2 regions of the Alteromonas sp. McT4-15 genome follow, and region 2 is predicted to be linked to the other one. Evidence: riboswitches for the same ligand, from Rfam matches in the RefSeq annotation. Region 2 holds a riboswitch; the other holds the start of a gene.
The links. Region 2 has a riboswitch for thiamine pyrophosphate ahead of LHL20_RS11875 (TonB-dependent receptor). Riboswitches for the same ligand answer to the same signal wherever they lie in the genome.
Positions count from the first base shown of each region.

Region 1: linked by a shared signal. The riboswitch ahead of thiC (phosphomethylpyrimidine synthase ThiC) and the one ahead of LHL20_RS11875 (TonB-dependent receptor) in region 2 are both predicted to bind thiamine pyrophosphate.

Region 1 covers NZ_JAJALG010000004.1:158,813-174,269, forward strand. Annotated here, with positions in the region: gene thiE (thiamine phosphate synthase) at 1-206, opposite strand, end outside; gene thiC (phosphomethylpyrimidine synthase ThiC) at 203-2,101, opposite strand; TPP riboswitch at 2,300-2,411, opposite strand; gene LHL20_RS05225 (choice-of-anchor A family protein) at 2,468-3,424, opposite strand; gene LHL20_RS05230 (heme biosynthesis HemY N-terminal domain-containing protein) at 3,573-4,757, opposite strand; gene LHL20_RS05235 (uroporphyrinogen-III C-methyltransferase) at 4,754-5,914, opposite strand; gene LHL20_RS05240 (uroporphyrinogen-III synthase) at 5,915-6,655, opposite strand; gene hemC (hydroxymethylbilane synthase) at 6,666-7,604, opposite strand; gene LHL20_RS05250 (GGDEF domain-containing protein) at 7,868-8,929, shown strand; gene LHL20_RS05255 (alpha/beta hydrolase) at 8,936-9,610, opposite strand; gene gmk (guanylate kinase) at 9,861-10,502, shown strand; gene rpoZ (DNA-directed RNA polymerase subunit omega) at 10,662-10,934, shown strand; gene spoT (bifunctional GTP diphosphokinase/guanosine-3',5'-bis pyrophosphate 3'-pyrophosphohydrolase) at 11,079-13,190, shown strand; gene LHL20_RS05275 (RidA family protein) at 13,215-13,601, shown strand; gene trmH (tRNA (guanosine(18)-2'-O)-methyltransferase TrmH) at 13,605-14,312, shown strand; gene recG (ATP-dependent DNA helicase RecG) at 14,471-15,457, shown strand, end outside.
Region 2 covers NZ_JAJALG010000014.1:67,299-82,755, forward strand. Annotated here, with positions in the region: gene LHL20_RS11825 (diguanylate cyclase) at 499-2,304, shown strand; gene LHL20_RS11830 (MFS transporter) at 2,333-3,517, opposite strand; gene LHL20_RS11835 (LysR family transcriptional regulator) at 3,684-4,571, shown strand; gene LHL20_RS11840 (DMT family transporter) at 4,578-5,504, opposite strand; gene rimI (ribosomal protein S18-alanine N-acetyltransferase) at 5,750-6,256, opposite strand; gene LHL20_RS11850 (alanine acetyltransferase) at 6,217-6,792, opposite strand; tRNA gene LHL20_RS11855 (tRNA-Trp) at 7,008-7,084, opposite strand; gene LHL20_RS11860 (phosphotransferase) at 7,229-8,038, opposite strand; gene pnuC (nicotinamide riboside transporter PnuC) at 7,995-8,639, opposite strand; gene LHL20_RS11870 (YkoF family thiamine/hydroxymethylpyrimidine-binding protein) at 8,639-8,902, opposite strand; gene LHL20_RS11875 (TonB-dependent receptor) at 8,918-10,999, opposite strand; TPP riboswitch at 11,056-11,161, opposite strand; gene LHL20_RS11880 (acyl-CoA thioesterase) at 11,277-11,702, opposite strand; gene LHL20_RS11885 (GNAT family N-acetyltransferase) at 11,763-13,943, shown strand; gene LHL20_RS11890 (tetratricopeptide repeat protein) at 14,092-15,357, opposite strand; gene LHL20_RS11895 (energy transducer TonB) at 15,361-15,457, opposite strand, start outside.

The DNA.
Region 1 (15,457 bases), on a different contig from region 2:
CACTGTGCATTCAAAGCAGATACTTTTGTTATATCGCGACTTAGCATCACTGTATTTGACTGTACGGTAAGCTGAGTTGTCAGTAAGCAGGCGTGTACATCAAGGTCTGCCAGTGTAATAGCGTCGCGAGAGAGACCCGCCCCGCCACTAGAATCAATCCCACCAACACACCACACAACCCGCTTTTTCATTACCGACTGTGTCATGGCAAGTTCACCTTAGTATCTGCCGCATGGTAAAGCGCTGCGCCCGATTGATTAAAGGCCTTTGCCATATCCTGCATACCTTGCTGTTTCTCCTCAGCTTGTTTTGCTACATCACGCACTTCTTGCGAAATTTTCATGCTGCAAAACTTGGGGCCGCACATCGAGCAAAAATGCGCAACTTTGCCAGATGCCTGAGGAAGCGTTTCATCGTGATAAGCGCGGGCCGTGTGAGGGTCTAGAGACAAGTTAAATTGGTCTTCCCAGCGAAACTCGAAGCGCGCTTTTGACATGGCGTTGTCCCGTATTTGCGCGCCGGGATGGCCTTTTGCTAAGTCTGCCGCGTGCGCCGCAATTTTGTAGGTAATTAAGCCTTGCTTGACGTCTTCTTTGTTTGGCAACCCCAAGTGCTCTTTTGGCGTGACGTAGCACAGCATGGCGCAGCCATACCATCCAATCATGGCAGCACCAATGCCTGACGTGAAATGATCGTAACCCGGCGCTATGTCTGTGGTAAGTGGGCCAAGGGTATAAAACGGTGCCTCGTGGCAGTGCGTTAACTGCTCTTCCATGTTCGCTTTAATCATGTGCATTGGCACATGCCCTGGGCCTTCAATCATTACTTGAACATCGTATTCCCATGCAATTTTGGTTAGCTCGCCTAACGTGCGCAGTTCTGAAAACTGTGCATCATCGTTTGCATCCGCCACGCTGCCAGGGCGAAGGCCATCGCCAAGAGATAGCGACACGTCGTACTGCGCACAAATCTCACAAATTTCGCGAAAATGTTCATACAAAAAGCTTTGTTTGTGATGGCTCAAGCACCACTTAGCCATAATAGAACCGCCACGCGACACAATGCCCGTTACGCGTTTGGCGGTAAGGTGCACATACTCAAGCAGTACACCTGCGTGAATGGTGAAATAGTCAACCCCTTGCTCTGCCTGTTCAATAAGTGTGTCTTTAAACATTTCCCAGGTTAAGTCTTCTGCTACGCCATTAACTTTCTCTAGCGCTTGATAGATAGGGACTGTACCAAGTGGCACTGGACTGTTACGCAATAGCCATTCTCGGGTTTCGTGAATATTGCGGCCGGTAGACAAATCCATAATGGTGTCTGCACCCCAGCGAGTTGACCACACCAGCTTTTCCACTTCTTCTTCAATCGATGAGGTCACCGCGGAGTTGCCAATGTTGGCGTTAATTTTCACCAAAAAATTGCGCCCGATGATCATTGGCTCAAGTTCAGGGTGATTAATGTTGCATGGAATAATGGCACGGCCCGCGGCGACTTCATCTCGCACAAATTCAGGGGTAATAGTCTCTGGTAAGTTGGCGCCAAAGTGTTCGCCTTTGTGCTGTTGCGTTAGCTCTGCTTCTTTAATGGCCTGTCGGCTCATATTCTCTCGAATGGCAATGTATTCCATTTCGGGGGTCACAATACCTTGGCGAGCATAATGCAACTGCGTAACATTCTTGCCTTGCTTGGCTTTCAGTGGTTTACGCTCACGAATAAAGCGGAAATCTTCGGTGAAGATGTCATTTTCTCGTTCTTTAGCGAATGATGATGACACGCCATCCAGTGCAAATGTGTCGTCTCGCTCTGCAATCCATGCTTGGCGAAGTGGTGACAAGCCCTTGTGAACATCAATGGTTTGCGCTGGGTCGCCATACGGCCCTGATGTGTCATAAACAGGAATGGCTGGGTTAGGTTCAAAAAGCGGGTTTTCTTCTGTGCCACCTACCAAACTGTCGTGCTGGTGGATAAGCCGCATAGCCACTTTAACATCATCGCGGCTGCCGGTTTCGTAATGGCGTGTGGAGTTAGGGTACGCTTCGCCCGCTAGTTCATTGATAAATTGTTGCGCTTGTTTGCGCTGTTCGCGTCGTGTCGACATAGCATTTTGGCCTTAAAGGTTTAGGTTTAAAAATGCTTGTCAGGAGTGAAGGAGAATATAACGCAGGATTGAAGCAAGAAAGTTATCGCAGTACGTGGCTTTTTGCGCTGTGCAACACTAACACATCAAGATGCTAAGGCATCTAAACCATAGTAACAACGTGTGCTACTACAACAGCACAACAAAAATTCTACTTAAGCATTATATTTTCTTGTTCCCTTCGCAGGTATTAGCCTGATCAGGTTCAACGGATCCCGCTTTCGCGGTCTCAGCTTACTGGGTATCCAGTGAAGCACTCCGACAAGTAACTTGTATTTGAATATACTTAAAGTGAAATAGATTTCAAGGGGAGAAATTTATTTCTTGTCATTGCTTCTTGGCGTTTCTTCTAGTTATCGAGAGTAAAACAACGCTCACAAAGAAAAGTGCAAGATGCTCTGGTTCGCTTACCTCACTGACCTGAAGGTTGCCAGAAAACGCGCCTTCGAAATTGAGTTGGGCGCCAGTGTAAGATGAAAAGGAATCAACATACACTCCTCCCGTTATTAAACCTTTTTCAAAAGTGAAGTCTGCATATGGGGCTAAAATATGCCCGTGAATATTACCTTGTTCAAATGTGATAACTTCAGCGTTAATGAAGTTGTAGAGTATATTTGAACGCTCGGGCAGCCCCCAGAGCACGTCGAATGAATTAAGGGTAACAACGTTGTCGCTGGCTATATTAAGAACTAAAAAATCGTCAGTTTCAAACAAGCTACCCTTAAGGCCAGTATAAGTATTTAATTCGTCCAGTGTTATATCCGCAACGAACATGTTATCGCTATACGCATTATGCATATCTGCTTGTAACTCAAGTATTGAATACTGTGCATTAGCGCTCACGTTAGAATCAAGTTCTGCTAACGCTTTAGAAAATAGCGCAAGTTCTGCAAATGCATCTGCAATGTTTAAATCGCTTGTTTTGTATAGCTTACTTCCCCAAGAGAGCGGATCATGCCATTGGCTTGATGAGTCGTTCGTATAATTTCCTTTTACAACAGTATCACCCTTAATATTTCCACTGCCCTTCGCACTTAGGTCTCCCTCTACATGTAGGACTGTACCACCATTCGATGTCACTCCTACATCGTAATGATCGACTATAGCGTTGCCCCCCACGGCGATTGCGCCTTGAGAGTCTGCGTCATACAGGTTCGCATTCTGACGAGTTACAAGATTGAAGTTCGCTGACTCACCCAAACTAAGATCTATATGACTTGCTTGTGCTTGCGCAGATAGTGCAGCGATAAAGCAAATGCTAATAAGAGAAAAGGTAAGACGCATAGATACTCCACAGATACGTTCACAGATAGACAGCTAACTTCAGTAATTACATAAAACTTCGCAATGACAGCGTTGTCATTAACATTTGTCGGGGAGTATAAACGTGTGTTTGAATTTTGTACAGTGGTTTCTGCGAGTCTAACTCTCGTTAGACTCTTTGGGAGTGCAGTGCAAGCCCTTCTTTATAAAGCTGAAGGGCAGTTGCAGTGTCTTGATTACGTTCGCTTATGGCTGACAACAGCAATAAATCTTCTTTTCGCGCTTTCATTTTGGTCGCTTTTAACAACGCTTTTTCTGCAAGTACGTCGTCACCGGAGTTAAATGCTACTTGGCCAAGTGTTGAATATAACGCCACGTTGTCTTCGTCTTGCTTTATCCAGCTTTCCAGTAAGCGCAGTGACGGTGACGAGTCCGGAATGTTCAGTTGCGTGAAAAGTGGAAACAACGCACTATTGAGGCCGCGTTTTTGCCAATCAACCAGCAATTGCTGGGCGTCAGCGTGCATACCTTGATCGAGCAATTGCTGAATGTACGCTGCACGATAAGCGTCGTCGTGACGAAGTTTACGGGGTAAATTTTCCCAATAGCTCTTAAGCTCAACAGCGCCTTGTTTGCTGGCAATCTCTGCAAACTTCCCTTTTGCGATGCGCTGACTCCACGCAGTGTAATCTTCTTTTGATAGCGCTTTTCGCCAGCTACCTAAGTTATTTTGTAATGTTTGCCACTGTCCTAGTGCTGCAAGTAACTGCGCCTTTAGTTGCACAACTTGTCTGTTCTCACGAGACTTGTCATCAAGCTCATCTAATTTCGCAAGCGCAGCTTCGTGTTTGCCATCAACCATGTCGATACGTGCGTGCATCACGGTAGCGGCAAGGGTTGCATTCGCAAACTCGCTAGCTTGTTCTAGGAAATAACGCGCTTTGTCGAAGTCGTTGTTGGCGAAAGCAATTTGAGCAGAGGCTAAATAATTTACGCCTTCAAAGTCACCGTTGGTGGTTTTACTCAATGCTTTTTTAGCAGTTTCAAAGTCACCGGCTGCCATGGCATGCAAGCCATCGTAAAACGCACGCTTTCGCTTGCGTTCTCCCAGTGCACCAAACCATTTATGTGAACCTGTAAATAAGCTTAATGCCCACATGACTAGACGCAACAAGGCATAAGCACCTACTACACCAATAATAAGAAACAGGCTAAAGCTTATCACCGTCATTTCAATTCCCTTATTGCCAAGGGAAATGAGTACATAGCCTTTATCGCCCAATATCATTGGCCCGACAATGAGCGTAATTATAAATGCGGCAAGGACCGCTAACACAATCGTTAACCATCTCATAGTGCGCTAGCTCCTTGTCCAAACACTTGCTTTACACGGTTATCAAGTAACCCTTCAAGCGGCTTTTGTGCTTTTAACTCTGAAGGAGTAGGGCGAGACACGTCGGTATTAAGCAAATTCTGAATTGCGTTAACAAAACCAGTGACTTGGCTAGTCTCTATATCGAATTTTTCGATCAGCAGGGTTTGAGCGTATTGTAGCGATTGATTGTAAAGGCCTGCGTCACCCTTCAATGCCGCCGACTGTGCATGCATTAACTGTAAGCGCAGTTGCTCTTTGAGTAAAAACTGTGCTTCCAGCGACAATACTGGCTCAACCGGGCCCTCAATCGTTTTAATGGTAAATAGGTCGCCTACCAACTTATCCCATACTTTAGCTAAATTGGCTTTCCAATCATCGGTAGATTCAGACAAGGTATTGTCTTGGGCATTCACATCTTTCGGTTTTTCGAAAGTATCTAATGGCAGTTTATCAATTTGTGCAACCATGCCTGTTAGCGCGAGCGCTACCGAGCTAGGTGACACTGGATTTAGCTGTTGAAGCGTTTGAATATCTTCAGCAAGGGCAGCGCGAACGGGTAACACAGACGGGTCGGCCAAAGATTTTAAGCGTTTGTCAGCATTTACTAACAACAAAATGGCAGTGCGAACGTCATTTTCCAACCATAGCTTACGACCGGCCATACGAACGAGGTAATCTGCTTCGGCAATAAGCCAATCTGCAGGTCGTCGACCTTCCACATTCTTAATCTGCTCAAGGGCAGATTCTGCTTGCAGAGCAAGGGTTTCATTTTTCGATTGTAATGCTTTAAGTGCATTGTTGAGCGCATTATTACTCTTGGTAATTTCATCCAGTTTCGCATTCAACTGGTTACGCTCTTGTACTATTGCGTTAAGGTCGCTGGCATTCTTTTGCTGGGTGTCTAGTGTTTGCTGTTGTGCAGTTTGTTGCTGCATATAGTACCAATAACCGGCACCGGCCATTGAAAGTACTATCAAAAACAGAATGACAACGACAAACCAAAGTAGCCCGTTACCTGATGATTTGGCTTGCTTGGGCGAAGAAGGCGTATCCGTTTTTGAGTCGATAACCTCTTTTTCGGCGCTAACCGTTACCAACTCATCGCCTTGAGGACGACTCTCATTATTATTGGCCATTTAATACTCCCAGTTATCCTTTACCCAAGCCGTTAAGGCCTGATCGGTAGCGCGTGAACAAACAAACACGCAGTCCACCCCAATGTTCTTCAATGAATTGGCAATGCGCTCACTTACGGTTAACCATGGCAGGGTCAAAAGTGTATTGCCATAGTGCGTAATTAATTGGTTCGCCATTGCTTCGCTTGTAGCGATAATGCCGCTAACGTCGCTAATTTTCCACCGTTTTGTGTAAACTGGACGGGTAAGTTGCTCGCGCTTGTAAACACAAAAGCTGCTCACTTCGATGCCGCGTTGCACCAGTCCTTGCGCAATGGCATCTCGTCCACCTTCACCTTTAATAATACCTACATGTTGGCAATTTGGCTCATTGAGTTGCTGCATTGCCAATATACCTTCTGATGTATGGTCGCAAGGCGTGAGTATTGTCACATTTGGCGTGTGACTAAAAGCCTTGTGTAATTTCTTGGCGGTGGCGTCGCCCACCGCAATCAAGGTTGTCAAATGAGTATCAGTGCTACTTTTTTGCTTTATGCCTTCTACGGTAGCCTCTACGGCATACACGCTGGTTACCACTATGGCATCTAACGCTGTAGTTGAAATAAAATCGCGCGCTGCACGGCTTTCTGAGGGAATGTAAACGATATCTGATGTGGCGACGCCTACCGCATCAATACCTGCGTCCTCAAAAGCACGGGCACTTGTTTTTAATTTTGGCAACGGGCGAGTGAAAAGTAGCATCAAAGGTTCGCTAGTTATACAACGCTTTTAAAATCTCACCAGCACCTTGGGCAAGTAACGCCTCTGCGACTTCAATACCAATGTCATTAGCGCGTTCTCTTGATGCCGTAGCAGAGGCAAATAAAAGTGTTGAACCATCGGGTTTGCCCACCATCCCTGTTAAGGTAAGCGTGTCGCCATCTAGCGTTGCAAAACTACCAATAGGAACCTGACATCCCCCTTCCAGACGTTCGTTCATGGCGCGCTCAGCGGTTACACGTGTATGGGTGTCGTCGTGGTTTAAGGCTTGAAGTAGTGCGATAAGTTCATCATCGTCGTTGCGGCACTCAATGCCCACTGCGCCTTGTCCTACGGCTGGCAACGAAATATCGGCAGGCAGTGGCATGCGAATACGCGTTTCCATTTCAAGACGAATTAGGCCCGCAGAAGCGAGAATAATGGCATCGTACTCACCCGCATCTAACTTGGCGAGTCGTGTATTCACGTTGCCGCGCAAGTCCTTAATCACTAAATCAGGGCGGTATTTTCTAATTTGACACTGACGGCGCAAGCTTGATGTGCCCACAACGGCCCCTTGCGGAAGTGCATCTATGCTATCGAAATTATTCGAGACAAAAGCGTCAAATGGGTTTTCGCGCTCACAAATAGCATGCAACCCAAACCCATCAGGAAATGCCACTGGAACATCTTTCATAGAGTGCACGGCAATATCGGCTCGCCCTTCAAGCATGGCAATTTCAAGCTCTTTAATAAATAGCCCTTTGCCGCCAATTTTGGCCAATGGCGTATCTAAAATTTTATCGCCCTGAGTACTCATTGGCACCAACTCTACCGTTAGCGAAGGGTAATGCTCTATAAGCTTCGCTTTCACATATTCAGCTTGCCAAAGTGCCAGTGCACTTTTTCTTGTTGCAATGCGAATGGTACGGGTAGTGTTAAGGTGACTCATGGTGATTCCAAACAAATTAAATTTAACAGTTGTGTGTATGCTAGAGCGTGTTGCTTTGGGTTGCAAAAACGTTATGCACTAACTTCGCACTAGTATACCCATTCTAAGGCTTAATGTTTGAAAATACCCATAGTTTTCTGTTTGGAGATATGTCGCAAATCAGTCTATGCTGTGGTGGCAAATTAGTGAATGACTAAGGCTCGGTTTATTCTGAACAAAGACAATGTGTTAAGCAGGCGTGATATTGGGGAGCAGGTGTTGTAATGGAACACTCATCGGTAAGGCAGTTGTTACGGGGTACACAGCAAAATGAGGCGGAAGCGAAACGCAGACGTTTAACGCTGTATTTCATATCGTATGTTGGCGGCACCATAATGGCAATTATGGCGTGGATTAACATCAATGGCGGCGATATGTTGCTCGTGGGCTCGCTCGCAGGTTCTGCTGCTGTTATTTATGCCAACGTAGTACTGTCTCATGTTTTTCCCCGACATGATCTTTTCTACTATGTAGCAGGCATTATCGTTTGCTTTACCATAAATGCATTGGTGTATACCGGCGGATTAAACAATACGGGGTTGTACTTTATTTTCCCACTTTTGTTTATTCAAATTATTGTTGTGAGGTATAAACCCGCCATCTTGTACGTGGCCATTACGCTCGGGCTGGCAATTTTAATGCTGTACAACCAAGATAAAATCGCAGCAGAGTATGCACCAGAGCATGTATCGCGTTTTCTAATAGCGACCTTTTGTTTTGTATGTGTGGCTTTTATCGGAGAATACTTCTGGCATCAAAGTCGTCGTGAAATGCTCAAAGAAAACCTTGAGCGCATGCGTCAGGCGAATACCGATCCTCTTACAAAGCTTCCCAATAGACGCTTTCTTGAAGCCGTGTTTTTCGAACGGGCCATGCAAGACCCCGGCAGCTATTTTCCACTCAGTACGGTTGCGGTAGATATTGATCACTTTAAGCGCATAAACGATAAATACGGCCATGATATCGGCGATGAAGTGCTCATACATTTCTGCGCCTTAATGAAACAAGCTGTACGCAATACGGATGTGGTAGCCCGAACGGGTGGCGAAGAGTTTTTAGTGCTATTTCCTAAAGCCAGTTTAAGCCAAGCCGTGAAGTTAGCCGAAAAGATGCGAGAAACTATAGAAGAGAACCCCTTTGAAAAAGGGGATATTCATCACGCCATTACAGCTAGTTTTGGTGTTGCCACTGCCCTAACAGATAACAACATTCATGCGACATTAAAGCAGGCAGATGACAACCTTTATGCCGCTAAAAATAGCGGCAGAAACAAAGTTGTGGAATAACAGACACTAACTTGCGAGTACTTTCTGTAACCAGGTGCTAATGTCGTTTAACTCTTGCATACACACGTTATGCTGCATGGTGTAGGTTTGCCATGTAGCATTAAATCCATTATCTGACAGCGTTTTAAATGCAGCGTTACCCATAAATACTGGTACCACTTCATCTTGATCGCCGTGTGCCATCATAATAGGCGTGGCACGGTTAGTGTCAGTTGCTTCGCTCGCAAGCAATGCCGGTTCACACATGTATGTTGACAGTGCCAGTACGCCAGCGAACTGTTGTGAAAAGCGCGGTGCAAGATGCAACGCAATTACGCCGCCTTGAGAGAAGCCAGCGAGTACAATTCGGTTTGCAGGAATGCCACTGTCAATTTGCGCTTGAATTAATTGCTCTACTTGATCTGCTGATTCTTTCACGCCCGTTAAATCGGCACGACTGTTAAAGTCGAGTGACTTAATGTCATACCACGCTCGCATGCGCATACCATTATTAATGGTGATAGGTCGCTCGGGGGCATGGGGGAAAATAAATTTAACCGCCATACTATCAGGTAAGCGAAGTTCAGGGACGATAGGGGCAAATCCGTGACCAGAGTCACCAAGTCCATGTAGCCAGATAACGCAGGCATCAGGCGTAGTCGCGGGGTTTATTTCTACGCACGGCAGAAGTTGCTGGGTCATTCTAGTATATCCTGTTTGGTCTTGTTGCTTGTTGGCTAGAGCGCATAAGCGCAAAAGCGCTGTAAGGTTTATTATTATCTTTATTGCCACATTACAGTGAACGTGTATTTGTAACTAAACACTATTACGCAATCTAATGTCGCGTTTGAGCGCTTATGTCGCTTAATACAATCGTTATTACTGCAGTGCGCTTACCTATGCTATCATTGCGGTTTGAAATCACCATACTTTGACAGAATTTTAATACCCTATGGCTTCACTACTTGGTAATTTGTTCATTCTTGCTGCACCTTCCGGTGCTGGCAAATCTAGTCTTATTAAAGCGTTAATGGAAAAGTACGAGGGCAGTACTACCTCGCCAATGCAGGTGTCTGTGTCTCATACTACACGTCAACCTCGCCCAGGTGAGGAAGATGGCGTTCACTATCACTTTGTGAGTCGCGAACAGTTTGAAGCCCTTATCGAACAGGGTGTTTTCTTCGAGTATGCTGAAGTATTTGGCAATTACTACGGTACGTCGCGCGTTACAATTGAACAAACGCTACACCGTGGTATTGATGTATTTTTAGACATTGATTGGCAAGGCGCGCGCCAAGTGAAAGAGCTGATGCCTGATACATGTGGTATTTTTATTTTGCCCCCCTCGCTAGATGTTCTAGAGCAGCGTTTAAATAATCGCGGCCAAGATAGCGATGAGGTGATTGCGGGCAGAATGTCACAAGCGGTAGCGGAAATGTCACACTTCAACGAGTTTGACCATGTAATTGTTAATGATGACTTTGCAACTGCGCTTAGCGATCTTGAGGCCATCGTAACAGCTCAGCGACTAAGAACCGTTAAACAACAAATGCGTCATCAGCCTTTGTTGGACGAATTGCTCGGTAACGCGTAAGCTTGCATTAATAATTACGTGTTTTGACCCAAAAGCGTGTGATCACAGCGATCGCGCTGTGTTAATTTCACACAAAACGCTAGGATCGCGAGGTACAACCATGTATACTACGCGGCCGTTTTTTGAATAACTTGCTCAACCTAATTTTCGGAGAAATACATGGCTCGCGTAACTGTAGAAGATGCCGTAGATAAAATTGGTAACCGCTTTGACCTAGTGCTTGTTGCTGCACGCCGTGCACGTCAAATTGCCACTGAAGGCAAAGATCCTATGGTTGATGTTCAAAACGATAAGCCAACTGTAACTGCTCTTCGTGAAATCGAAGAAGGCTTAGTGACTGCTGCTACACTTGAGCAAGCAGAGCTTCAAGCACAAGAACAGCAAGAACATGCTGAATTTGCGTCAGTAGCAAATATTCTATCTGATCAGTAAAACATGCCCTTTAGGGCTGTTTACGAGTAATTTAGCGCCAGTGCTTTGAAAAAAGCACTGGCGCTTTACTTTTGGCGTATTGGCTTATAGCACAATAAAACGTATTCTTAGGGTTGTAACGTTATATAAGGGTCACGCTGCACTGTGTATTTGTTTGAAGGTTTGAAGCAGAAAGTTGTTGAGTATTTACCAGCTGAACGGGTTCAGCTGGTACAAGATGCTTTTATTTTGGCGCAAGAAGCCCATGACGGCCAAATGCGATCAAGCGGCGACCCCTATATTACACACCCTGTTGCGGTGGCGGGTATTCTCGCCGATATGCATTTAGACCATGAAACTATCATGGCTGCGTTACTTCACGATGTTATTGAAGATACCCACTACGACAAAGACGACTTAGCTGAGGCGTTTGGCGATACCGTTGCCGAGCTTGTGGAAGGGGTAAGTAAGCTCGATAAGTTAGCGTTTAGCACTAAGCAAGAGGCGCAGGCTGAAAACTTCCGTAAAATGATGATGGCCATGGTGCAAGATATTCGCGTTATCTTGATCAAGCTGGCCGACCGTACGCACAATATGCGCACGTTGGGTTCGCTTCGCCCCGATAAACGCCGTCGTATTGCCCTTGAAACGCTGGAAATATACGCGCCCATTGCACATCGTTTGGGTATTCACGATATTAAAAACGAGCTGGAAGACCTAGGTTTTCAAGCCATGTACCCTATGCGTCACCGTGCACTCAAATCAGCTGTGCGCCAGGCTCGCGGTAATCGTAAAGAGATTATCGAAAACATTAGGCAAGAACTGAATACACGCCTTGAAGCCTACGAAATTGAATCAAACGTGCTTGGCCGCGAAAAGCACCTGTATTCCATTTACCGTAAAATGAAAAACAAAGAACTGATGTTCAATGAGGTAATGGATATATACGCGTTCCGTATTGTGGTGTCATCAGTTGATAACTGCTACCGCGCATTGGGCGCAATGCACGGCCTTTACAAGCCTATCGAAAACCGTTTTAAAGACTATATTGCCATTCCACGTACCAACGGCTATCAGTCGCTTCACACTTCATTGATTGGTCCACACGGTATCCCTGTTGAAATTCAAATTCGTACGCAGGAAATGGATCAAATGGCGGACAAAGGCGTTGCGGCGCATTGGTTATACAAAGAGCCCGGTGACAATGGCACTACTGCGCAATTACGTGCGCGTAAGTGGATGCAAAGCTTATTGGAACTGCAACAGTCAGCCAGTTCATCGTTTGAGTTTATCGAATCGGTTAAAACCGACCTGTTCCCTGACGAAATTTATGTGTTTACGCCAGATGGCCGTATTATCGAACTGCCAATGGGTGCCACGGCGGTTGATTTCGCTTACGCTGTTCACTCTGATGTGGGTAATACCTGTGTGGGCGTGCGCGTAGAGCGCAGAAACTTTAGCTTAAGTAAGCCGCTAGAAAATGGTCAAACGGTAGAAATTATTACGTCACCGAAAGCCAAGCCAAATGCTAACTGGCTTAACTTTGTGGTGAGCGCACGGGCGCGAACGCGTATTCGCCAGTATCTGCGCAAACAGCATTCACAAGAAGCGGTGAACATGGGTAATCGCCTATTGCGCCATGCACTGGGTGCGGTGAAGTTAGACGATATACCTCAAGACGATATCGACCGCGTTGTAGCAGAAACTAAACATGACAGCTTTGATGATTTATTGGTAGATATTGGGCTTGGTAATGAGCTAAGCGCTATTGTTGCACGCCGCTTGTTGGGTGAAAGCACTTCTGACTTGTCTGACAAAAAAGGCAACGTGGCTATTCGTGGAACCGAAGGCTTGTTGGTGCATTATTCGCGCTGTTGTCACCCCATTCCTGACGATGAAATTGTCGCGGTACTCAGCCCTGGACGCGGTATGACTATTCACCAAACGGGGTGTAATAACATCCGTAAGCTCACCAGAGAAGAGCCTCAGCGAGTATTGCCGATGCAATGGGATGAAGAGCCACAAGGCGAATTTAAAGCGTCGCTTCGCATTGAGCTGATTAATCACCAAGGAACACTGGCAACATTAACGAACACTATTTCAGGGTGCGATTCCAATATCATTGGTCTGCAAACTGAAGAAAAAGAGAGTAATATCTACTTTATTGACCTAGAGCTGACCACGCATAACCGTGTGCACTTGGCCCGTGTAATGAAAAAAATTCGCACCATGCCAGAGGTTCAGAAAGTGTCTCGTCATAGTCAATCTCGACACTAAGTTTAACCATTTTTAGGAACTATTATGTCTAAGTCTATTATTCAGACCGATAAGGCACCTGCTGCTATTGGTACATACAGCCAAGCGGCTAAAGCGGGCACTACAGTATATCTTTCTGGCCAAATTCCTTTGGTGCCTGAAACCATGGAAATGGTTTCAGACGAATTCGAAGCGCAAGCTGTTCAGGTTTTTGAAAACATCAAAGCGGTATGTGCTGCTGCGGGCGGAACAACAAATGACTTGGTGAAAGTGAACATCTTTTTAACCGATTTAGGTCACTTTGCCACGGTAAATGAAATAATGAGTCGCTACTTCAACAAGCCTTATCCTGCACGTGCTGCTGTTCAGGTTTCTGCACTGCCAAAAGGCGCGCAAATTGAAATCGATGGTGTGATGGAGTTGCCGGAGTAAGTCATGTCACCTGAGCGTTACCAGCGAATTAGAGATGTGCTGGAAAGAAGGCAAACCGATTTAACGGTTTGTCTTGAAAATGTGCACAAGCCACATAATGTATCGGCCGTTGTGCGCACCTGCGACGCGGTGGGTATTCATCGCGTTCACACCGTGTGGGAACAGAAATATCAGTTTCGTCGCGGCACGGCCATGGGCAGTCAGCAATGGGTGCGTCAAACCAACCACGATAATATCAGCGATGCCATGTCTGCATTGAAAGGGCAGGGTATGCAAGTGCTTGTAACGCACTTGTCTGACAGCGCGGTAGATTTTCGCGATATTGATTACACTAAACCTACTGCCATTTTGTTTGGGCAAGAAAAGTACGGTGCCACTGATGAAGCTATTGCAATGGCTGATCAGGATATTGTTATTCCCATGATGGGCATGGTGCAATCGCTGAATGTGTCGGTAGCTGCTGCGCTTGTGTTGTACGAAGCACAACGTCAACGCACGATTGCGGGTATGTACAACACGCAACATTTGCCAGAAGAAGAGTGCCAGGCACTTGCTTTTGAAAATGGTTATCCGCGTTTATTTAAGCTTTGCCAGCGCAAAGGATTACCGCTTCCACCTATTAATGCATTAGGTGAAGTAGATGCCACCGATAGCTGGTGGAAAGAAATGCAAATCACACAAGCAGAAGCTGACGCATTAGAATCACAGTAGTGCGTCAGTGAATGAAAAGCCTGTACCCACCACAGGCTTTTGGTTTTTTAAAAACTGGCCTAAAGCGTACTCGCCAACCTAGTCGCAATCCTTTACACTTCGTTTAAATTTAGGCGCTTAGCGCCAGCATCAATGTTATAGAAGAAGGACTTCGACCAATGCAAGCACTGGCCACTACACCGATTACTGCGCTTAAAGGCGTAGGCGCAAAGGTGGCAGAAAAGCTCAACAAAATTGGCTTATTTACCCTTCAAGATATTTTGTTTCACCTGCCTCATCGTTATGAAGATAGAACACGCGTATACAGTGTGGCTGAATGCCGCCCCTTTACCCATGTAAGTGTGCAAGGCGAAGTGATGAGCGCAGATATTCAGTACGGTAAAAAACGTATGCTGGTGGTGAAGTTAAGCGACGGTACAGGCACCATTACACTGCGCTTTTTTCACTTTGGCGCAGTGCAGCGTTCAATGATGACACCAGGTAATACGGTACGCTGTTTTGGTGAGGTACGAACGGGAAAGTGGGGCATTGAAATGATGCATCCTGAGTTTAAATTGGTAGATGAAGATGCTCCGCCAACTGAAGAGTCACTTACACCTGTCTATCCCACCACGGATGGCGTGAAGCAACTAACTTTACGAAACTTAACTGAGCAAGCACTGGCATTGCTAGATAAAGGTGCGCTCGCTGACCTGTTGCCAGACGGCATTTACGATGAGCAAATTAGCTTAAACGAGGCATTGCATTTAGTGCATAGGCCACCACCAGATGTCGACGTTCACGAAATGGAAGAAGGTCTGCACCCTGCGCAGTACCGACTTATTTTAGAAGAGCTACTGTCACACCATTTAAGCGTGCTTAAAGTGCGTAAGCTCTCTGATGCACAGCCGGGTATTCCTATTGAAGTCAATCAGGTGCTTATCGATAAAATGCTCTCTCAGCTGCCATTTTCTCCGACAGGCGCACAGGCGCGAGTAGTAGCAGATATTCAAAAAGACATGCAGCATGCTCGCCCCATGATGCGCTTAGTGCAAGGTGATGTGGGCTCGGGTAAAACGCTGGTTGCTGCACTTGCGGCGCTATCAGCTATTGGTGCTGGCCACCAGGTTGCCTTAATGGCGCCCACAGAGCTGCTTGCTGAGCAA
Region 2 (15,457 bases):
CGTAGAGATGTGATTGTGGTGTGCAATGAAAGGTGGTTTTAAGCGTTGAAAGGCTGGGCGGCATCAGGGTGCGATATAATCGCGAACGTACGTCGCTTTTTAATCTCTTCTAACAGCTTTTTATCTGACATCAATACTTATCTTCGTTATCTATCATCTCTGCAAACTACGTATTTGCAGGCGCGTTTTGTAACGGATAAGCATGGCTTTTCCGCGCAAATCTACAGTTGCGATAAAACGCTTGATACGGCATGGAATTTATTGGCGCGGATTTTAGCATTTTACAACGCGTAACAGTAGAGCGAATTGGCAAGAAACTTTGTCATCTTTATTGAGCAAAATACGTTATTTTATCCATTCGACCATTTCAACAAATGCGCTTTCACGTTTTCAGTTGACAAGCGCCTCTAGCTTGGCACTTGCGTTGTGATATAGTGAGCGAATGAAATTGTGGTTAAAAGTCACTGTTGTGGCTAAAGGTTCGAACAAGGACGTTGCATGACAAGAAGTTGGTTTTTGCTTATTACGCTATTGCTCCTATGCAAAAGCGCGTCAGCTGCAGTCAATTTCAACCCTGTTAATGCTTCCCTCTCATTAGATGAGTATATGGAGTTTGCACTTAGCGATTCTCCCTCTTCAGACGCTCTTCATTGGGTAAAAGACGCCTCATCGCTTGATAGACAAGCACATCAATACCTCCATTTTCGCGTCAATATCAAAAACACCGCAAGTAACGCCATTCCCGTATGGTTCAGTATTGGTTTTCCAGCAATGAAAACATTGGTAGTACAAAGTGGTGGGCAGGTGTGGAAAACAGGTGACGCTTACCCTTTTACATCCAGAGAAATTCACGTTTCTAACTATCACTTTCCAATCTTACTTAACGAGATGGAAACCACTAAAATACAAGGGTATATGGCAGGAGAGATCCTACGCTATTCTTTTGTTGTGGGCACGCCTGAATATTTTACCAATATGTATGTGAATACTATTCAGCGGGATATGGCGTTTTTTGGTGCTATGGCATTACTTACAGTGCTGTGCCTGTTAGGGTTTGTTGCTAGCCGAAATATTGTTTTCTTAAGCTTCGCGACCTTTATTTTCGCAACTACATTTTGGTTTTTTCGTGTATTTGGATACGCCTTTGAATTATTATGGCCGCAATATCCAGCTTTTAATGATATCAGTTACGCGATAAGTATTTATGCCGTTTTGCTTTGTTCATTTTGGGTGGTATTTGCCAGCTTAGTGAGAGAAGGACATCCCGTTTTCGGTTCAACATGGGTAAAGCGATTCTGCTTTTTGCTACCCATAATTGGCATTATCGTATGGCAAACCGTCGGACTCGACTTTGCACTGAGACTTCCCGTTTTACTTTTCTTTTTGTTTATTGTTGTCGCTGTGGTCGTTATCACTGTTGAACATCGCCGGGGCTCTGACCGCGCAAAATGGCTTGCTTGCGCTATGTTTCCGGTAACACTCAGCACATTTTTCCTAATCATTGTTGCTTTATTTGACGTGGACATAGAGTTAGACCCTGTAGCCACCTTTATGTCTGGGGTTGTGCTGACGTGTTTGTTCATTGTCGCCCTTACCACGCGCTATATGGTTAACGTTGTACAAAGAGAAAGAGACGCGCAAAAAGTGGCGGCTCAAACCAAAGCACAACAGGCGGCAAAACTAGAGCAGTTAGTCAAACAGCGAACTCTCGAGTTAGAAAAAACAAATGAAGTATTGGCTAAACTTGCCTCTTACGATGCGCTGACCGGCCTACCTAACCGAAGAAGTATTGACTTTTTCGTCGATGAAAGCTTTGCTTTAGACAACGAAAACGCCACTGAGTTATTCATTGCCCTACTCGACCTAGATCACTTTAAAAATATTAACGATACCTATGGTCACGAGACGGGCGACATTGTGCTGAAGGCCGTTGCTAAAACATTAGCCCCTTTGAACAATGACAACCAAATTGCCGGCCGATATGGCGGCGAAGAATTTGCCATAGTTCGGCGTATTGATAAGCGTATGTCTGAGCCTAAACACCCATCACAAGGAAAAGCACCGGCCTCGCAAACTGCCAAAAGTGCTACCCAAGAGCATGAGCATTTCTTATCGCAGCTTCAGAAAGTCCACAGAACAATTAATTCCCTTGTGATAAATGACGTTGAAGGTATACATGTTGGCGTTAGTATTGGCTGGGCGCATTGCATAAACGCAGAGAGTATTGTGGATACCTTTAGACGCGCAGACAGCGCCCTTTATCGTGCAAAAGACAAAGGACGCAATCTTATTATAAATGGTTGAATCCTAGCTCATTTCTACGCCTATATTGCTATCTACTCACAGCGGCTTCACGCTTGTCAAGATGGCCGCTACAACGTGTTGCTACTAGTGCAGCAACGGATATAAGCGCACCTATCCACGCGGTATCAGAGAGTGTCATGCCATCTACAATGGCGCCGCCTAATATAGACCCCACAGCAATACCAATATTAAACGCCGCAATGTTAAGACCTGAGGCTACGTCCACTGCATTAGGTGTAAACTTTTCAGCTAGTTGCACTACATAAACTTGCAGGCCAGGCACATTACCAAATGCAAAGGCCCCCCATACCAATACTGTGATCACAGCTGCTATTTTGCTTCCCATGGTGAACGTTAACGCGAATAAAATAACGGCAAGCGCAGAGAAAATGATGGTTAGTGCGCGAATTGGGCCTTTTTTGTCAGCCAGTTTGCCACCGTAAATGTTACCGACAGCAACAGACACGCCGTACACGAGCATGATTAAGCTTATTGCCGACGGAGCAAAGCCAGCTTCTTCTTGCAAAATAGGCGCTAAATACGTGAACGCGGTAAATGTGCCGCCGTAGCCTAAAATCGTCATGAGATAGACTAGCACAAGACGAGGTTGAATCAGTACTCTCATTTGCTCACTTAAGCTTGCAGGCTTACTTTGCTTTAAGTTATTTGGCACCAATAACGCACTACCAATAAGCGCAATTGTGCCTAACGCTGAAACCACTAAAAATGTGGCTCTCCAGCCAAAGCTTTGACCAATCCAAGTGCCAAGCGGCACCCCCGTAACCAGCGCAACTGTTAAACCTGTAAACATGATAGCAATAGCACTGGCTTCTTTTTCTTTTGCAACCAGACCGGTGGCAATGGTCGAGCCAATAGAAAAGAATACGCCATGAGCGAGCCCTGTTAGTATCCGAGCCACAATAAGGCTTTCATAGCTTGGTGCTTGCCACGCCAACATGTTGCCTGCCACGAACAGCGCCATCAGGCTGAGTAACACATGCTTTCTGTTCCATTTTCCAGTAAGTGCAGTAAGCACTGGTGCACCAACGGCGACACCAACAGCGTACAAGCTTACAAGTAAACCCGCACTGGGTAATGTAACGCCAAGGTCTGTCGCTATAGTGGGTACTAACCCAACTATGACAAACTCAGTGGTACCAATAGCAAACGCACTTAACGTTAATGCAAATAATGCAAATAATGCAATAGGCATTGTTTATCCTCACAAAAGTTAAAGTGAACGTACGCTGTAGTAAAAATAGAAGCGTACATTCCAAAGGTGTTTAACAAGTGCATACAGTGTGAGGTTGTTTTTATTTGCAAAAAATAGCACTAGTGACAAAATACTTTTGTGATTTTTGAAAATATTAGAGAACGCTATGCCTGTAAAAGCAAAAACCGAAGACTTAGAAGCCTTTCTTACCGTTGTCGATACCGGGAGCTTTTCGAGCGCAGCAAACGTGTTGAATCAACAGGTTGCCAAAGTGAGCCGCGCAGTTACACGTTTAGAAGGTACTTTAGAAGCAACACTGTTAAATCGCACCACACGCAGGCTAGAACTGACAGAAGAAGGAGAAATGTTTTTACGCTATGCGCGAGACGGCCTCAACAGGTTGGAAAAAGGCGAAGAAGCACTACGACTGCTTAAGCGTGCACCATCAGGAAAACTACGTGTCGATGCCGCAAGCCCTTTTGTGCTTCACCAGCTAGCTCCACTGGTAAAGGCATTTAGCGAAACCTACCCCGATATCGCACTCGATATTACCAGCCACGACAGCATTATTGATTTATTGGAACACAAAACGGATATCGCTATACGGATAGGCGATTTGAGTGACTCAAACTTGCATGCTCGCAAACTGGGTAATAGTAAGTTGCATATTGTGGCTAGTCGAGAATACCTAAAGGCGCACCCAGCAGTGGGTGATGTCAGTAATTTAACCCAACATAAACTAATTGGTTTTAGCGACTCACCAAAGCTTAACCGTTGGCCGCTAAAGCAAGATGTGGAGTTGCGCTATCACTTACGTGCATCCAGTGGAGAAACTATTCGACATTTGTGCCTTGCGGGACAGGGCATTGCGTTGTTGTCTCATTTTATGGTGTACCGCGATATTGAAGCTGGGTCACTTGTACCTATTTTTGAAAATGACCTAGTGTCGCCGAATGGACGGGAATCAGTACAGGCGGTGTACTACAGAAACAGCGCGGTATCTTCTCGAATATCGGCATTTCTCGACTTCATTCAGCCGAGACTTATACTTTAAGAACGTTTAGCCTCGGCCTTTACCTAAAATCCTCTTCAGGGTGGTGTGCGGTAAGCCATTTACAATGAGTGCCGCTATCATCAAAACAGCACCTGCGACAACCATAGGTAGTAGCGTCTCGCCCAAAATAACCACAGAGCTCACATAGCCTACAATAGGCGTTAACGTGCTAATAAGCACAATTTTGTCTGGCGCTAGTTTAGGGCCTGCTGCTACCATTAAGCCGAATCCCAACCCCGTTGCTACAGGTCCTATATAGGTCAACAATAACCAATCTTGCCACTTGTAGTTTACAAAGTCTGGCGTAGGCTCATAGATAAGTGCAAGCGCCAACATTGCGATACCAGCGACGGTAAATTGCCAGAATACCGCTTCAATAACGCTGCCCTGCCATTTATGAAAAGAAACACGACGAATGGCTACCGCCCACAAAGCCGACGCTAACAACATGCCAAACAAAGGCAACCACGCACCAGGCTCTCCCGAGGCTAGCAAAATCATTGTACAACCCATGGTAGACACACCGGTAAGAATTAAACGCTTTGAAGGCGGTTTTTGTCGATACCACAGCGTATCGATTAAAAGCATCCAAAGCGGCGTGGTATAAATCAAAATACTTGCCGTACCAGCGGGAATAAACTGGAGTGACACCGTTATTAATCCCATCGATAGGATGAATTGAAAAAACGCCACAACAAAAACAACTGAGCGATCCTTACGATTTAACCTTGGAAGTCTTTTTTTTGTCAGCAATACAAAAAGCCCGAGCACAGGTAGGCTCAACAAAAAGCGTAAACACACCATCCAAACCGGGCCTACAATTTCCAAACCCACTTTCATACCGGGCCAATTGAGTCCTAGGCACAATACCGCAACTAAAAGCATTTTAATGCCTTTTGATTGCTCTTTTTCTATCAATGATGTTGTAGACATTTATTTGTCGCCTTGAGACACGCCACTGCGTTGGAGAAAAACGTAAGTCTTGTTGCCACACTGCATGCATGCCAAGACTTTTAAAGGGCGCAAATATAAGTGAAATAAGGCAGGATTGAAACCACTGGAGACATAATTCGCCGCGATTTATTGACCAACCGGTCAAGTTTTCACAGCCAAAATGGAAGGAAAAGATTACACTACTGGCGACAATACCAAATCTTACAGAATTTACACTAACACAACTACGCCATAGCAACATTTGGCCACTTCATGATCGCAGCATTTTCTTTCCCATTTTCAGTAGGATAGTAGTTTTTACGCAATTCTATGTGTTCAAAACCGTGTGTTTCATACAAATGAATTGCAGCAAAGTTACTCTCTCTTACCTCTAACCACACCTCACGCATACTGCGCGCTTTTGCCTTATCAAGTACGCGCTGAAGCAATGCCTTTCCCACGCCCCTTCCTCGGCAATGCTGTACTACGGCAATATCCATTAATGTGGCTTCATCAAGTACCTCAAGCACAATGGCATACCCAACAAGCTCGTTTTCATCAAGGGCAAATAAACCATAATAAGGTGGGGTAAAACAGTCAGCGAATGTACTGAGTTTCCACGGCGAAAACTGAGCTTGTACGTGAATGGCATGACCACGTTCAATCAATGCAGCTGGTGTGTCTGCAGTAACAAGTTGAATATTCAAGGCTGCTAACTCTGTGTTTTTGCCAAGGTAGTTAGCGCTAGCCACAGGGCGCGCTTTTGTGAGGGGGTTAACGACAGCGGTTCAGCAGGCAAAATAATTGCTTGTTCATCGACCGCTAGGGTTTTGCTTATCATCACTTTGCTTGCTAATTCAGATGGCAAACCCAGTTGCACGCAGGCTAACCGTAAATCATCGAGCCACTTAGCGCATTGCTTGGTCTGCTCAGTACTTAACGGCAGTCCTGCAGGCGAGTCAGGTATCGAGAAAGGCGCAGCTTGCGGTGTGCTCGTCGCGATATGCTTTTCTTGTTGAATAGCGTGAACTGGTTTTGCAATGCATTTATCATCTGCTTTGCTCGATTCAGATCCCATTTGCGCGCGTAACTGAGCCAGCCTTGACTGTTTTTGCTCTTGTGTTATCGGTTTGCTTTCTGTAGGCATTGCAGCGTGATGAGCATTGGTAGAGCTATCCGCTGCACGGACCCCTGTTTCTTCAAGCTTTGCTTCATACACAGCTTTCGGCACCCAAACTGGAATGCCCATCTCTTGTAAAATAGCTTGTTGATAAGGAGACAGTGACATAGATTTCACGCTAGTAAGTTAAGACCTGTAAGTTTACGTGATGTTTTGCTGACATTAAATAGCTTTTGCCCGAATGACAAGCCTACTGTTTTTAACTGTCGACGCTGCAGACATCCGACGATGTCATGCCATAACTGTTATTTGGTTAAAGTGACAGTGAAGATACTAAATATGCTTTTGATAGATGTTTGCCTAGAAACGACAGTAAGGAAAAGTGGCAGGGGTGGAGGGACTCGAACCCCCAACCATCGGTTTTGGAGACCGCTGTTCTACCAATTCGAACTACACCCCTAGCGCGCTGTGCATTATACGGATGACATCTAAAAGGTAAAGCCTTTTTGTCGCCCTAACGCATCACATGCTCAATTAACATGCAATGCGATGTTTTTTCAGACTAATTCACGCCAATTGGAAAATAAATGGCATAAATATGCCATTAGATTTCGGCTAGCAGTTTATTCGGTGTCGATTCAGAAAGCGCTTCGAACCAAAGCGCATTGGTTGTGCTAACAATGTCTTTGTGAAGACTAAACTTTTCATTTGCTTCACCGTGTGAAATAGAAAGAATATCCGCATAGCAACTGACAAGCTTATTACTCGTTGCGTCGTCGAGCTCGTTAATCAAACAACAGCTAGCCAAATCAAAATAACGGTTACCCATCGCTGAATATTCCCAATCGATAACCACCGGCGTATTGCCTTCTCGACACAATACGTGACTGTATAATAAATCGTTGTGACACAACACCAAGTCTTCATCGACCTGCTCACTACGCAAAACTGCGCTTCTAAGTGCCGTTGCTCGGTCATACAACGCATCGCCCTCAGACAAACTTGCAACGTGCAAGTAGTGCTGCCATCTGGCGGCAAGGTTTAACGGACGTGCGGTAACAGGAAGCTGATGAATACGCGCCAACACATTTGCCAGAGTTTCAGGGTTGCGCTGAGCCATTCGCGTATTTGGATGCCAATACTCTACCCAAATACGCTCATCGTCGCTCAACCAAATAGGCTTTGGCGCAATATCTACTTGGCACAGCTGTTGTTGTAACACAAACTGATGCGTGCGGTTAACGCCACTAAAATTGTCATCACCTAACCACTTTACTGCGTAGTCAATGTGTTGCGCTTTGTCTTGCAGCCGATAAACATGGTTTACCGCACCAGATGGATGACGCGAGAGAACCACGTCGCTGCTTAAGTTAAATGCGTTGTGAAGCTGCGCCAGAATAGTCGATGTGTCCACGTTGTTCCTTATACTCTACTCGCCATTGGACATAGCCGAATACGGAAAACCCAACATAGCCCAAAAACAAGCAAGCAGAAAGTGCATAACCTACCTGTAAATACAAATAAGCAGACGCAATGTTAATGAAGAACCAGTATACCCAATTTTGCAGTATTTTGTGTGCCACCATAAACGTGGTAATCACACTCAGTAAATTAATACTTGCATCTAAAAGAAGATGTTCACTGTTAAACTGAGACGTGGCGACTTCAGACATTATCCAAGCAGCACAGAGCATAGTAGGGACGATGATAGCGTGCACCCACCACGGCCAAAAGCGAATCGGTTTTGCCTCGCCATTTTGCCCACCTTTTGACCATTGATAATAGCCATACCCCGCCATCACCATATAGAAAAAGTTTAACGCGGCCTGAAACGGTAATGTAACTTGCCAAAATAACCACGTGTAAATCGCTGTGCTAATAAATGCACACAGCCAACACCAACTACTTTGCTTGGCTGCAAAAAACACATAAGCCATGGCCAATACCACCGCGCACCACTCCAAAGGTGACGTGGTAGTAATTTGCTCAACAAATATTGAAAGAAAGTCACCCATTATGATGACTTTCTTGCCTGCATGGCGTCGAAGTTAAGAAATTTGGCGACAAATATAGCCTGACCAACTTCTTCATGAGTTCGCTGCATTTCAGTACCTAGTATACCCATTACATCAGCATACTCTCCGGTAACTTGTGTGCTCGTTGAGCTCGTTGACACAGATAGTTCAGCGTAACTGTTTAATCTATCGATGAACGACTGAATTGGCGGAATGTATTCATTTACCAAAGGGTATAACGACAACTCGACCATAACTTGCATACCAAAATCCTCTTATTAGAAAGCGTATTTCACTGTTACGCCAAACTGTCGTCCATTGCCAATTTGGTAGTAAGGCTCGTTAAACGCGTATTCGTCGCGTGGATCGTTGCTAAACCCACCAAAGCCTCTGGTGTAATATTCACGGTCAAATGCATTTTGCACCCACAAAGACGTTTGCCAATTCCCTGATAGCATCACAACTTCTGAATTAAACAGTGCTGTACTCGGTGCCGTTACATCATGTCCGTCAGAGAATCGGTACTCACTCTTAAAGTCCATATCAACACGCCACAATAAAGTATCGGTAAAGGCATACTCACTGAATACATTAGCAGTCCACTTAGGCGCTTGCGCTTGTCGCTGCTCTTGTATTTCTGTGCCGTCTGCTAGGGTATACCCTTCAAATGTAGCACTTAAATACCCCACGCTGGCACTGACCTGCCACGCATCATTTGCTAACCAATTAAGTTCTAGTTCTGCGCCTTTATTTGTACCTAAGTCTGCGTTATCAATAATATCAACAAATCCAGCAGTACCATCATCACGAGTAATAACATCAAAATCGCTAACTTGTGTATCGGTTCTATCCATGAAGAATACTGCGGCGCGTGCAGTAAGGTTTGATGTTAAGAGTGGCTCCTTCACACCTAACTCGTAGTTCCAGTTGTACTCTTCATCGAAGAAACGCTGGTCGTCATTCACACGATTATCAGGGTTAAATCCAGCCCCTTTGAAGCCGCGCGACACACTAGCATAGTAAAAATGGTCACCCATTGTGTATTGGAGAGCCACCTTACCGCCTAACATTGTGGTATCAAAATCACGTGTTAGCCCGTTATTGTCGGCAAATTCGAAGTCGTAGTTTTCTGCGCGAATTCCCGCAACCAAGGTAAGATTATCTTGTAGCTGAGTTTCGGTTTGAAGATACAAAGCCGTTGTTGTTGGCGTGTACTCACTTGCATAGTCGTTACTAAGGTACGTGTACTGACGTAATAATTGCTCTTGTGAATTTTTGTAGAACGCCCCTACTGTCCAGTCAGTTTTCCCATCAAATAGTGCCGCTTCAGGTGAAGATACAAATCGAATTTCTCCTGTTTGGGTGTCTACATCGCGATAGTAGGCGTCAAATGATGTATAGCCCCACGGGTGAAAGCCTGTGAACGTCCAATCTTCGTCATAGCCATAGGCAATATTATGGGACGCATGCGTAGCAATGAGAATAAGATCGCCTTTGGCAGTGCGTGTTGTGCTGCGGGCGCTTATCGCATGTGTCTGATGTTCGTCAAAACCAGGCTCATCAGAACGGGTTTTGTTGTCATTGTCTAAAGAAAATGCGTCGTACCCATTATCTATGTCGTACCAACGATAAGTTACCGCCAATGTGGTGGTATCGTCTAACTCACCTTCCAACGCAAAGCGCAATGCAGTTTCATCAATATTATTGGTGTCATTGCGATTTAAAAAGGTATTTTCAACAAATCCGTCACTGCGATTATGTACTAGCGCAACACGATAACCCCAGTCTTGATTAATATCGTTACCCGTTGCACCTTCAATACGGTAGGTACCTTTGTTTCCCGCGCGCGCTTCAACATAGCTTGGCGCGTTACTGCCTACTTCATTACTGGTTAGTTTTACAGCCCCCGCTAGCGCACCAGTACCGTATAAAGTGGCTTGGGGGCCGCGATAGACTTCTAACTGTTTGGTGTCAAAGATAATACCTGCTGCCGCCAGACCAGAAAAATCAAATTCATCGACAATAAAACTAACAGACGGATTGATGGGCTCAGCAAACTGACTGCGCTCACCAATACCACGAATTTGAACGAAGCGACCGCGAGACGCACCAGCGGCAAAGTTAACATTGGGAATCGTATTTAGTACGCTATCGATATGGGAAGGCTGTCTACTGCGTAAACGCGCTTCGCTTAGAATAGTCGCGCTTGCGCTCAATTGGTCAAGTGTAGTCTGACGAAAGTCACCCGTTACCACAACGCGTTCGATATCTTGGGCTTGCTCGCTAACTTCATTGGTATTTTGAGCATAAGCAGCCACTGAACTGGCGAGTAAAGAAAGAGTGAAAAATGATTTGTACATGGGATCTCTTGTTCTTGTTTTAAGAAAAAAGATCCGGCTTTAACGGCAGGTGATAAGGCTATATTGTGAACCATCCCTACGCCGGTATTATCCGGATCAGGTTTAAGGGTTCCCACACAATGTGGATCTCAGACCGAAACACGGACACCCCTTGGCATATGTAAGAACATACTTAAGCGTATGGCTTACCAACTACGCGGAGTCTACCAGTTGGGTAAACGCCGTCAAGCGAAGATAACGTTAAGTACTATTTAATAAATATCTATGTTATTCAAACTTAACTTTCTTCAATATTCAGGTTGAGTTTTCTAACCTCGTCATCGGTTTGTGCTTTAAGTCCTTCCAGCGTTTTGCCGTGTGCGGTGGGCTGACGGGTTTCTGGGTCTACTTTTACAAACACAATATCATCAGCAAAGCAGATTGTTTTCTTTGTTGCCTTATTGCGAACCAAACAGCTTACGGTAATAGACGTGCGACCAACCGCTTTTGTCTCAAGCCCAAACTCAACAATATCCCCCTGCAATGCTGGAGACTCAAAACTTATTTCACCTATATGCTTGGTCACCAAACAGTTGGTTTCAAGCTGGCAAATTGCCCAAATTGCGGCTTCTTCGTCAATCCATTCCAACGCGCGGCCACCAAATAAGGAGTTGGCATAATTGAGATCATTTGGCATAACTAATCGCCGAGAAAGAAAGCGCATTCGAATTCCTCTTAATAAATCGCTACTATAGTCACTTAATTATACCGAAAAAACACTTTCATGGCGTTACAACAATTAGCCGATTGGTTATTTACTCCTTTTCTCGAACACGCTCACGGCACTACGCCTCGTTATCACAGGCGTGTTCTCGTGATAAGCGGTACAGAGCCATTTTGCGATACGTCTTGCAATGCATTAATTGCATCAGCCCCCCAATCAATAACCATTTCGCGATTTGGCGATAGCAAGACCCGAAAGCATGTGCTTGGCACTGAGTGTGATATTGCATTTTTTGATTGCCAAACATCGTTTTCCGCTGGAGATATGATGGCAGTAGCGGGCACCATTAAACACGGTGGTTGCCTTGTTCTGATTTGCCCCGACCTAACGCAATGGCCTAGCAAAGTTAAAACGTCCTCTTTATCCCACGGCTATACGCTAAGTTACAGTACCTATATAGCGCGCATGGTGGAAAAACTAAAAAGTAATGCTGATGTAGCAATTTATAGCGATTCACAGTTACATCTTCCGACACTGCGCCAGCCTCTCATACCCGCACTAGAAAACTGTAACTACGATAAGCAGGTCTTTGCATCTTATGAGCAAGCGCGTGGATTTAATGAATTAACCACATTTGACCAAACAGAACCTTGTCGTGCTCTTGTTACAGCACCACGCGGTAGGGGAAAGTCGTCGCTACTTGGGCTTGTTGCCAGTGAATTGGTGCGCCAAGGAAAACGTATATTACTTACCAGTAGCTTATCCGATAACGTCGTCCAAATATTTAAATTCGCGACTAAGCAACTTGGTGTGGCGCATATTGGCAATCATCACATTCACTATAACAAAGGTGAACTTAAATGGGTCGCTCCTGATAACGAACAACTTACAACTCAATTGTCACAGCATACTGACTTTATCATTGTTGATGAAGCCGCCTCTTTTCCCCTCCCCTTACTCAAAACCATTATCGACTCTCATCAAAATTGGATTTTAAGCACTACGTTGCAAGGCTATGAAGGCAGTGGTAACGGGTTTGTACAAAAACTATTGCCTACACTGCTTTCCTCTAAAGCAGAAGACTCTGAAGGAAAAGGCTCAGAAGAAAAAGACCCAGATACGGAAGGCAACGCCCCCTTGCCTAAGCATATTAGGCTGACTAACCCCCTGCGATGGTACGATGAAGATCCAATTGAACAATTTATATTAGACACGTGTTTGTTTGAAAAATCAGGGAGCAATCACGCTCTACAAGAGTACAGTAAACAAATCAGCTTTAATATGAGCGATACCACCTTTACATTGAGCGAAGTTAAGTCACTAAACGACGACATGCTCAGCCAAGTAATGCAATTGCTTACATTAGCCCACTATCAAACCACGCCAGATGATTTGATGCGTCTAGTTGATAGCCCTGATATTCATCTTGCCACGTTAAATCACTCAAATAATGTTATTGCAGCGGCTATTGTTAACGTAGAAGGTGGAGAACCACTTGCTCCACTTGCTCAGCACATTGCTACTGGCGAGCGCAGACCTAAGGGGCACTTGAGCGCCCAACGACTGGCCTTGTTGGCCGCAGATGCTACCTTAGCTACATCAAATTACTGGCGTATAAACCGCATCGCCGTATTACCCGCGTTGCAAGGCAAGGGGTATGGTTCTTTTTTACTAAGCGAAATAAAAAGCCGCGCAAATCATCACGCTGTTGATGCAATTACCACATCGTACGGCACCACCACTGCGCTAGATAGTTTTTGGACTAACAGTGGCTTTAGCATTGTCGATAAAGGGAGAAAACCGAACAAAGCAAGCGGAGAAACGAGTGCGTTAGCCTTTTGTGCCATGACTGAAGCGGCCAAACAATCACTAAAGCTCTTGTTGAGTTTATTTAAATGGCAAAACGATAATATTGATATAGCAACAGTACCCGAGGAGATTCAGGCTATATTAATGAAAAAACTACAGCATTTTATTGCTGGGAGCCGCACTCTTGATGATGTATGGCTAATACTCACACTTCTCATGGCTGCACTCAAAGACAACGAAAACGCATTCTTTGGTCATGCCATTAACCAGAAGAAAAAAGGGTCTTTACGCTATTTAAATAACAATGATGTGCTCACTGCAATAAGTAGTCATGAATTCAACATAGCGCTACTTAAGAGACAACTCAACGCCAATGGCATTAAAGACATTACCCGTATACTGCGCGAAGAAATAAAGCTGTTGTTTATGTAGCCTAGACGACTGAATAGTTATGGCTTGCACTGCGTTGAACCAACACGCTTTACGGTGGATAAAATGCTGCTCACACCGTATTTTTCACTAAATTGAAAGCAATAAAAAAGCCTCCATAAGGAGGCTTTTCTTTCGCTAATGCGCGGAATTAAATGCTAATACCACGGTTCTTCGCTTTTTCCTTGATGTAAGGTTCCCACGCAGCAGCATTGCGGCGTAGTGAGCGGTCTTTCTTAGCTTCCTGTACATGTCGGTAAGCAGACTTGAAGTTACCCGCATAGAAATTCGCTTCCATTAGTGTGAAGTGAATCTTCTCTGGGTCTTCAGCGCCGCGCTCAAGAGCATTTTCAAGTGCTTTGATTGCGCCTTTGTAGTCTTCAGCCACTAACAATAGTGTACCTTGCTTGCGGTAATGCTCTGGGTCAGAACTTTTCGCTGCCGCACGTGCGTACATGTTCGCAGCTGTTTTGTAGTTCTTCGCCTGGTGATATGCGTTTGCAATATTCGCTAGCATATCTGCATCATCTTTAAGCAAACCTTCTTTCATATGCTTTTCAAGCAGTTTAGCTGCTTTATAAGGCATACCGTTAGTTTGATAAAGCTGTGCAAGCGTTTTAATTTCACTGTCTTTTTTCAAGTAATCTTGCATATAAGCAAGTTCAAACGTTGAAAGACCTTTCTTGTAATCTTCTACAAGTAGGTAGAAGAAACCAAGTTGAGTCCACCAGTTAGGTGTTTCAGGAAATTTACGTACAAGTTCTTCTGCTACTGCAACCGTCTCAGGGAACATCTTACGCTCGTAGTACGACGTAAGCTTAAGTACATACGGGTTTTTGTTTGGCTCTTCGTACAAAGCAATTGCTTTATCCGCTGGCTCTACAATCTTCGCTAATTGCTTAGATTCATAGTAAGCCTGTGCCAAACGCGTATATACATCAGCGTCTTCTTTACAAGTGAATGTCATCCACTCGTTGTACCACTTAATCGCGTCAGTGTACTTATTCTCTTGCATGCTTAAGTCACCAAGTAACTTAAGTGTTTGAGAATGTTCTAAGTCATTAAGAACTTTAGGCTGAACTGAGTCTGCAAGGTAGCCATACGCTTTTAAGCCTTGGCCTTCTTGAGAAGCCAAAAGGTTACCGATAAAGCGTTTAACGTAAGCTTTATCGAAATCGTCCGAAGGATCGATTTCATATAATACGTTTAGTGCTTCGGTAACTTGGTCTTCGTTATAGAACTCAAATGCTTTTTGAACCTTTTTACCGGTACGCTCGCCTACAAGCGTTGTTTTACCCTTTTGATATCCAGGACAAACAACAGGCGAAGACTGCGCCAGTGCAACGGGTGCTGAAAGCACCGCGCCTGCACCAAGCACTAAAGCAACGGCAGTCATTTTGAATGAACGTTTCATCATGATCTATTGCTCCAGTTTAAAGTCTAGCTGTACGAACATGCCAGGTTGTTTAACCGGCTTGCCATCTACGATCTTAGGCTTATATTTCCATTTACGCAAA